DNA from 2 places in the Streptomyces sp. NPDC087300 genome. Region 2 is predicted to be linked to the other one. Evidence: predicted binding sites of a transcription regulator. Region 2 holds the regulator's gene; the other holds the start of a gene.

Region 1 (4,613 bases), on a different contig from region 2:
GCTGGTCGCACCCACGCGGCGGAGCCGCACATGCCTCAGCCCCGCGCCCCTTACGGGGCGCCCCTGTCCCCGGCGCCCCCCTTGTCCTCCTCGTCCACGATCTCCGCGTCCACCACGCCCTCCTCGGTGGTGGACTCCGAGGGGGCCTGTTGGTCCGAGGCGCCCCCGCCGGAGTTCGCGTACATCGCCTGCCCCATCCGCTGGCTGACGGTGGCGAGCTTCTCGGCGCCGGTGCGCAGGGCCGCGGTGTCGTCCGGCCTGTTCTTGAGGAGGTCCTTCAACTCGGCTGCCGCCGCCTCCACTTCGCTCTTCGTGTCGGCGGGGACGCGCTCCTCGTTGTCGCGCAGGAACCGCTCGGTCTGGTAGACGAGCTGCTCGGACTGGTTGCGGGTCTCCGCGGCCTCGCGGCGCTTGCGGTCCTCCTCCGCGTGCTCCTCCGCCTCGCGGACCATCCGGTTGATGTCGTCCTTGGGCAGCGCGGAGCCGCCGGTCACCGTCATGCGCTGCTCGCGCCCGGTGGCCTCGTCCTTCGCCGAGACGTGCATGATTCCGTTGGCGTCGATGTCGAAGGTGACCTCGATCTTGGGGACGCCGCGCGGCGCGGGCGGCAGCCCGGTGAGGTCGAAGACGCCGAGCTTCTTGTTGTACGCGGCGATATCCCGCTCGCCCTGGAAGACCTGGATGCCCACCGAGGGCTGGTTGTCCTCGGCGGTCGAGAAGGTCTCCGAACGCTTGGTGGGGATCGTGGTGTTGCGCTCGATGAGCTTGGTCATGATGCCGCCCTTGGTCTCGATGCCCAGGGACAGCGGGGTCACGTCGAGCAGCAGCACGTCCTTCACGTCACCGCGGATCACCCCGGCCTGCAGGGCGGCGCCGAGCGCCACCACCTCGTCGGGGTTGACGCCCTTGTGCGGGTCCTTGCCGGTGAGCTCCCTGACCAGTTCGCTCACGGCGGGCATCCGGGTGGAGCCGCCCACCAGGATCACGTGGTCGACGGCGGACAGCTTGATGCCCGCGTCCTTGACCGCCTGGTGGAAGGGCTGCTTGCAGCGGTCGAGCAAGTCCGCGGTCAGCTCCTGGAACTGAGCGCGCGTCAGTTTCTCGGCGAGGTGCAGCGGTCCGTCGGCGGAGGCGGTGATGTAGGGCAGGTTGATGTCCGTCTCGCTCGACGAGGACAGCTCGATCTTCGCCTTCTCCGCGCCCTCGCGCAGCCGCTGGAGCGCCATCTTGTCCTTGGCGAGGTCCACGCCGTGCCCGTTCTTGAACTGCCGCACCAGGAACTCGACGATCCGCTGGTCCCAGTCGTCGCCGCCGAGCTGGGTGTCGCCGTTGGTGGCCTTGACCTCGATGACGCCGTCGCCCATCTCCAGGAGGGACACGTCGAAGGTGCCGCCGCCGAGGTCGAAGACGAGCACGGTCTGGTCGTCGCCCTTGTCGAGGCCGTACGCGAGGGCGGCCGCCGTCGGCTCGTTGATGATGCGCAGGACCTTGAGGCCCGCGATCTCGCCGGCCTCCTTGGTGGCCTGGCGCTGGGTGTCGTCGAAGTACGCGGGCACGGTGACCACCGCGTCGGTGACGTCCTCGCCCAGATAGGACTCGGCGTCGCGCTTGAGCTTCTGGAGCACGCGCGCGGACAGCTCCTGCGCGGTGTAGCGGGTGCCGTCCACGGAGCCGCTCTCCGGGAAGCGCCAACCCCCGTCGCCCATATGGCGTTTGACGGAACGCGCGGTCCGCTCCACGTTCGTGACCGCCTGCCGCTTGGCGACCTCGCCCACCAGGACGTCGCCGCTCTTCGCGAACGCGACGACCGACGGCGTGGTGCGCGCGCCCTCCGCGTTGACGACGACGGTGGGCTCACCGCCCTCCAGCACGGCCACCACTGAGTTCGTCGTCCCGAGATCGATCCCGACCGCACGTGCCATGGTCCAGTCCCTTCCGCCGCGAGCCCAAGTCCCCCGTATCCAGGTCTACTCCACTCTCCATCACAAAACTTGAGCGGGCTCTTGTCAACCCCCGGACATGACGGTGCCGCCGCCCCGGCGGGGACGGCGGCACGGTCAACAGGCGTCGCGTCAGGCCAGCTTGGCCGAAAGCGTGATGGTCGTGCCCGTGAGCGCCTGGCTCACCGGGCAGTTGGCCTTGGCGTCCTCGGCGGCCGAGGTGAAGGCGGCCTCGTCGAGGCCCGGCACGGTGCCCTCGACGGTGAGGTGGATGCCGGTGATGCCGGTGCCCGGCTGGAAGGTCACGTCGGCCGAGGTGACCAGGCGGGTGGGCGGGGTGCCCGCGCCCGTCAGGCCGTGCGAGAGGGCCATGGAGAAGCAGCTGGAGTGCGCGGCCGCGATCAGCTCCTCGGGGCTGGTCTTGCCGTTCGCCTCCTCGGCGCGCGAGGGCCAGGACACCGCCTGCTCCCCGATGGCCGAGGAGTCGAACGTGACGGTGCCCGACCCCTCCGTCAGCGAACCTTCCCAGACCGTGTGCGCGGAGCGCGTGGTTGCCACGATTGCGTTCCCTTCAGTGCGGTTCCGTGATCGGAACTTCCGTGGCCCTCATCCGATCACACTCCGGATGAAATCGGGCCGCGCGGGGTGCGGCGGGGCCTTGGATGTGTTCGAGCAGGGAGCGCAGGTACGCATCGGCCGATACGAACAAGTTGTGTGGGCCGCAGCGCCACAGATGCCTCTGAGGTGCGAGAACAGGTCCGTGACGGGGGCCCAATGGCCGGAATGGCAACTGGGCAAGGGCCGTCGGCGGTGACACTTTGAGGCCCCCTCGCGCACGGAACGAGGAGATCCACTCAGGGGGTATGGCCATGCGCATGAACTACTCGGACCGGGGTCCTTCTCCGCTGGAGCCCGAGAAGCCGGGAGCGGCGGGCGACCGCGACTCGACCTTCGGCTGGTGGGGTGCGTTCAGCATCCAGAAGTTCGTCAACCAGGCGACGCTCTACCACACGCACGAGGACGCCACCGGCTGGCTGGCGTACCTCCAGCAGTTCTACGACCGCAACTTCTGGTTCGCCGACGGCGGCGCCCAGGTGTGGGCGTACGAGGAGACGTACGACAACTGGCAGGACCGCTACGGGATGGACGCGGTGTGCGCCGTCTACCACTCGGGCCACGGCGGTATGGACGGCAACGGCGTCTTCTTCGCGCCACTGGGCGCCGTCTGGGACGGCCGCAGCGACGCGATCTCCAACCGGATGGCGCTCGGCAACGAGAAGGCCAACTACGTCTTCTGGTCGACCTGTGACTCGCTCAAGGTCACCGGCGGCCACTCCCCGATCCGCACCTGGGCGGGCCCCAACATCGGCTTCCGGATGATCTTCGGGTTCGAGACCACCAGCATCGACAGCGGGGACTACGGCAAGAAGTTCTGGGAGAAGTGGCGGGCCGGGCAGACGTACTGCGACGCCTGGCTGAACGCGAGCTGGGACATCTACCACGGCCAGGCGCCCTCGGTCGCCGCGGTCGGCACCACCCAGGCCGAGGCCGTCAACCGGCTCAACACCGAGCGCAACTTCTACCGCGACCACGTGCCGGACACCTGGTACGCGTGGCGCTGGTACTACGCGCGCGAAGGCGTCAGGGAGCCGCTCACCCAGCTCCCCGGCAGCCAGCAGATCGTGCAGCTCGCGCCCCGCGACCCGAGCGCGGAACTGACCTCGCTGGGCCGGCAGGCCGGGTTCCCGACGGCCGCGCTGCAAGAGGTGCAGGTCGAACGGCAGGGCGTCGTCAACGCGACCTCAGGCGACCGGGTCATCTCCACCGCGCCGGGCGGCGACCGGTGGATCAAGCTCGCCGAGCCCAACCACCGCAACACCCAGCAGCTGCCCACCGACCGCGCCGTCGAGGCCGCGCGCACCTTCGCCGAGCAGTACGCCGAGGGCGCCGAACTCGTCGTCGACAGCGTGCACGACCTGATGCAGAACTCCGGCACCAAGGACGGCTCCGAGGTCGGGCGCCCGGTGTCCCTGCAGACCCACGTGACGTTCCGCCAGGTCTTCGACGGCGTGCCCGTCATCACCCCCGGGCGCGGCCTGATCCGGGTGGGCCTGGACAACGACGGCACCGTCGTCCAGTCGCAGATCGCCACCCGCAAGGCCACCGGCGTCACGCGCGAGCCGAGCACGGAGGTCTCCCCGCCGCCGCCCAAGGGCGGCAAGGCGACGGCGGCGCCGCTGGAGCGCGACCCGCGCAAGGCGCTCGACGCGGCGCAGAAGAAGCTGCTCGCCGAACTCGCGGCCGTCACCGCGGGCGAGACGGCACAGGGCGCGGCGCAACAGCGTCAGCCCGAGGTCAAGGACGTGCCCGGCACGTTCGAGGTCGGCTACGAGGTGGAGGGCAACGAGGCGTACCCCGCGGCCCGCAAGCTGATCGAGATCGGCGAGCGGGACAGCATGTTCCGCACGCAGCGCTGGGTCGTCGCGCCGCTGGCGAGGTAGGCGCGACCGCGGGCCGCCCCCACCGTTGGGGGCGGTGGAGGCGGCCCGTCGTGCGAACTTGGGATCAGTCGTCCGAGGTGGCGGCCCGCTGCTTGCGGGCCGCCATCACCGCGTAGACGAGCACGCCCACGAAGAGGAACAGCACGCCCTGGTAGACGGCCGCGTAGCCGGA
Region 2 (4,613 bases):
AAGTGCCCTACCCGCCCTCGACCGACGGCATCACCGGCGTACAGCGCACGATCGCCAGGCTCCTCGTCGAAGGCCACGTCGACGAGGCCATCGCCCGCCGCCTCGGCATGAACGTCCGCACCTGCCGCGCCCACATCGCCAAGATCGCCGCCGCCCTGGGCAGCGGCAGCCGCGCGCAGCTCGGCTATCTCATCGCGCAGTCGGGGATCCTCGACAAGGACCCGACGGGATGACCTCCCACCCGCACGGACCGGACGAGTTGTGCGCGGCGGGATCGGATCTGTACGCCCGCGCGCTGCGCGAGGGGCACGTCCCGTCCGAGGACGCGGCGCGCGCCCCGTGCCTCCTGGACCTCGGCCTGCTGCACGCAGAGGCGGACGGCGCGCGCCTGCTCCGGCCCATCGCCGTCGCCGTCGCCGTCACCCGGCTGCGTGCCGCCGTCCACGAACGCATCGCGGAGGAGCGCCGCAGGAGCACCCGGCTCGTCGCCGCCTTCGAACCGCTGATGGCCCTCGCCGACCGGGCGCCGCAGCCCCAGGACTCCGCCGTCATCGTCCCGTTGGCCGGGGTCGCCCGGATCCAGGACGCGGTGAGCCGCGCGCTCGCGGACACCCGCAGGGAGATGCTCTCCATCCAGCCGGGCGGCGTCCGTTCGCCCGCGGCCCTGAGCCAGTCCCTGCCGGACGCCCGTGCCGCCATCGCCCGGGGTGGCCGTATGCGGACCCTCTACCAGCACACATCGCGCCATTCGCTGCCCGTGCTCGCCTACCACGAGCAACTGGAGGGCGACACGGAAGTGCGCACCCTGGACGAGGTGCCCGAACGCCTCTTCGTCTTCGACCGCACCGTCGCCTTCATCCCCGCCAACAGCGACCGCACCACCGCGCTGGAGATCCGCCACCCCGCCCTCGTCGAGTACTTCGCCACCGCCTTCGACCGCCTCTGGCGGCTCGCCGTCCCGATGTACCCGCGCACGACCCGGCTCCCTTCGGAGAACGGCATCACCACCCGGCAGCGCGCCGTGGCCGGTCTGCTCGTCGAGGGGCTCACCGACACCGAGATCGCCGCCCGCCTCGGCATGAACGTGCGCACCGCCCGGCTGCACGTGGCCAAGCTCGGCGCCACCCTCGGCAGCCACAGCCGGGCCCAACTCGGCTTCCTGATCGGCCGTTCAGGAGTGCTCGACCAGCGCGGACCCGAGGACGAGTCCGGAACCACTTGATTCCGACCATCAGAAGTGGACACTTCAATTATGGCCAGTGACCCGGTCCGCATACCCCCTGCATAGACTCTCGGCGCTTCAACCGAGCGGGAGGGAGCTCACATGCCCCGGAAGCACGGGACCCACAGCGCCGAGGAACTGTGCGAGACAGGATCGGCCGTCTACGCACGCGCCCTTGACGCGGGCCGCGTCCGCACCGAAGAGGCCGAAGAGGCGCCCTGCCTGGTCGACTTCGGGCTGCTCCACCCCGACGTGCACGACCTGCGGTGGCTGCGCCCCGTCGCCCCGCGGGCCGCTCTCCCCCGGCTCCTGCGCACCATCGAGGACCGCATCGCGGAGCAGCGCGACCGCGAGGAGAAGCTGACGGCCGCCCTCGAACCGCTCATGGCGCTCGACGCACAGCTCTCCACCGCCCCTGACGGCACGCCCGCGATCACCGTCCTCGACGGCTTCGAGCGCATCAATTCAGCCATTGACCGGGCGATGGGCGAAGCCCGCGAAGAGTTCCTCGCCGTGCAGCCGGGCGGCACCCGGCCGCCCGAGGCTTTGGCCGAAGCGCTCCCCCGCGACCAGGATCTGCTGTCCCGCGGCTGCCGCATGCGCACCCTCTACCAGCACACGACCCGGCACTCCCTGCCCGTGCTCGGCTACTTCGAACAACTCGACGGCGACGCCGAGGCCCGCACCCTCGACGAGGTCACCGACCGGCTCTTCGTCTTCGACAGGACCGTGGCCTTCATCCCCGCCTGCAAGGACCGCAGACTCGCCCTCGAACTGCGCCACCCGGCACTCGTCGAGTACTTCGCCACCACCTTCTGGCGGCTGTGGCGCCTGGCCACGCCGATGTGGCCGCAGGCCGCCCCGCAGCTCTCCGAGAACGGCGTCACCCCGCGCCAGCGCGCCATCGCGGGCCTCCTGGTCGAAGGCCTCACCGACGCCGAGATCGCCACCCGGCTCGGCATGAACGTGCGCACCGCCCGCGTCCACATCGCCAAACTCGCGGCCACCCTCGGCAGCGGCAGCCGCGCCCAGCTCGGCTATCTGATCGGGCAGTCGGGGATCCTGGACACCCCGCGCTGACCCGTCCCCCGGAGCGGGCCCGTCAGACCTCGCCCCACTCCCGCAACAACCCCTCCCGCGCCTCCCGCCGCGGCGACCCGCCCTCATGCGCCCGCCCCCACTCCGACATCGCGGCCAGCGTCGTGTGGAGCGTCGCCGCGCCCTCCGTCATCCGCCCGAGCAGCGCGCGCGAGAGTTCGTACTCGGTCGGGGAGTAGCCCGACACCGCGGCCGTGTAGGCCAGCAGGTCGACCTCTCCGTCGGGGGTCTCCAGGCGTACGGTCATCGTCGGGGCGTCGTCGCCGGCGCCGAGGCCGACCGTCAGGGCCATGTCGACCATGGTGCCGAGGTGGCGCTTGAGGGAGCGTACGGGGACGTTCTCGACGGTGAGTTCGCGGATGTCGTCCCAGAACCAGAACGCGGACTGCTTGTCGCCGAGGGCCATGACGCCCTCCGGCGTCAGCCGCACCCCGGCCGCGAGCCCGGCCGGCTTGGCCCCCACGTACACATCGCCCTCGGCGATCCAGAACAGACCCACCATGGCCATGGTCGGCTCAACTCCCCCGCGTATCGGTCGGACAGCAAGAACGGGGCCGGGAGGTGGTCACCTCCCGGCCCCGCTTCAGACTACGAAACCTACTGCTCGGACGACCGCTTGGGCCGCCACACCACCAGCGCGCTCGCCTGCTGGACGTCCTGGTAGGGCACCAGGTCGCGGCGGTACGAGGCATGCACCGCCGCCTCACGTTGCTGCATCGTGGCGGCGGCTCCCTCCACGGCCGCGGTCAGTTCCGCGACGCGCGACTGAAGCGCGGTGACCTGGTTCTCCAGCTCGATGATGCGCTTGATGCCGGCGAGGTTGATGCCCTCCTCCTGCGACAACTGCTGCACCGTACGGAGCAGTTCGATGTCGCGGGCGGAGTAGCGCCGGCCCCGGCCCGCGGTGCGGTCCGGGGAGACGAGGCCGAGGCGGTCGTACTGACGCAGGGTCTGCGGGTGCAGACCGGAGAGCTGAGCGGCCACCGAGATGACGTACACCGGCGTCTCGTCGGTGAGTTGGTACGCCCTACTGAAACCGGACTGTCGACGACGGCCGTCCATCTCATGCTCCCTTCGCGGCCTTGAACAGTTCTTCCCGCGGATCGTCGCCCGCAGTCGCCTCGCGGTAGGAAACCAGGGCGTCCTTCGCCGCGTCCGACAGCGATGTCGGCACCACGACCTCCACCGTCACGAGAAGGTCCCCGCGGGTGCCGTCCTTGCGGACCGCGCCCTTTCCGCGGGCCCGCATCGTACGGCCGTTGGGCGTGCCCGCGGGCAGCTTCAGCGTGACCGGCGGGCCGCCCAGGGTGGGCACCTTGACCTCGCCGCCCAGCGCGGCCTCGGCGTACGTCACCGGAACCGTCACCGTGAGGTTGTCGCCCTTGCGGCCGAAGACCGGGTGGGACTCCACGTGCACGACGACGTAGAGATCGCCCGCGGGGCCGCCCCGTTCGCCGGGTGCGCCCTTGCCGCGCAGCCGGATCCGCTGGCCGTCGGAGACGCCCGCCGGGATCCGCACCTGCATCGTGCGGGACGACTTGGCGCGGCCCGAGCCGCCGCAGACGTCGCACGGGTCCTGGGCGATGAGCCCGCGGCCCTTGCAGTCCACGCACGGGTCGGTGAGGGAGAACCCTCCGCCGCCGCCCCGCGAGACCTGGCCGGTGCCGACGCACGTCGGGCACACGCGCGGCGTGCCGTTCTTGTCGCCGGTGCCCGAGCACGCCTTGCAGGGCGCCTGGGAGGACATGCGGAGCGGCACCGTCGCGCCGTCCACCGCCTCCGTGAAGTTCAGCGTGACCTCGGACTCGATGTCCTGGCCGCGCCTGGGCTGCGTACGGGTGCCGGCTCCGGCACCTCCGCCGCCGCGGTTGAACAGGCCCCCGAAGACGTCACCGAGACCGCCCCCGAAGCCGCCGGCCGCCGCTCCTCCGCCGCCCTGCGCGTTGCCTCCGAAGAGGTCGCCCAGGTCGAAGTTGAACGAACCGCCGCCGGCTCCGGGACCCTGCCGGAATCCGCCGTTGCCGAAGAGAGCACGCGCTTCGTCGTACTCCTTGCGCTTCTTGGGGTCACCGAGGACGTCGTTCGCCTCGGAGATCTCCTTGAAGCGCTCCTCCGCCTTGGCGTTGCCCTTGTTGGCGTCCGGGTGATTCTCGCGGGCGAGCTTCCGGTACGCCTTCTTGATCTCGGCTTCGGTGGCGTCCTTGGGGACGCCGAGGACCTTGTAGTAGTCCTTCTCGATGAAGTCCTTGGTGCTCATCCCCGACGTCCCTCCTCTCTGATCAGTGCAACGTCA

What was found. Region 2 encodes HspR, which represses chaperone genes until heat shock. Its sites were predicted from a motif close to TTGAGNNNNNNNNNCTCAA; they were not measured.
Region 1: dnaK (molecular chaperone DnaK) is a predicted target of HspR. The motif match lies at 1,992-2,010, and genes of this name have one in related genera.

Annotation. Positions count from the first base shown of each region.
Region 1 is NZ_JBIUYI010000003.1:442,990-447,602, forward strand. Features, by position in the region: gene dnaK (molecular chaperone DnaK) at 51-1,922, opposite strand; gene ACIO9J_RS12770 (OsmC family protein) at 2,073-2,498, opposite strand; gene ACIO9J_RS12775 (DUF6345 domain-containing protein) at 2,816-4,441, shown strand; gene ACIO9J_RS12780 (amino acid permease) at 4,506-4,613, opposite strand, start outside.
Region 2 is NZ_JBIUYI010000006.1:268,840-273,452, forward strand. Features, by position in the region: gene ACIO9J_RS26200 (helix-turn-helix transcriptional regulator) at 1-233, shown strand, start outside; gene ACIO9J_RS26205 (LuxR C-terminal-related transcriptional regulator) at 230-1,222, shown strand; gene ACIO9J_RS26210 (LuxR C-terminal-related transcriptional regulator) at 1,325-2,302, shown strand; gene ACIO9J_RS26215 (hypothetical protein) at 2,325-2,828, opposite strand; gene ACIO9J_RS26220 (heat shock protein transcriptional repressor HspR) at 2,918-3,382, opposite strand; gene dnaJ (molecular chaperone DnaJ) at 3,384-4,577, opposite strand; gene grpE (nucleotide exchange factor GrpE) at 4,611-4,613, opposite strand, start outside.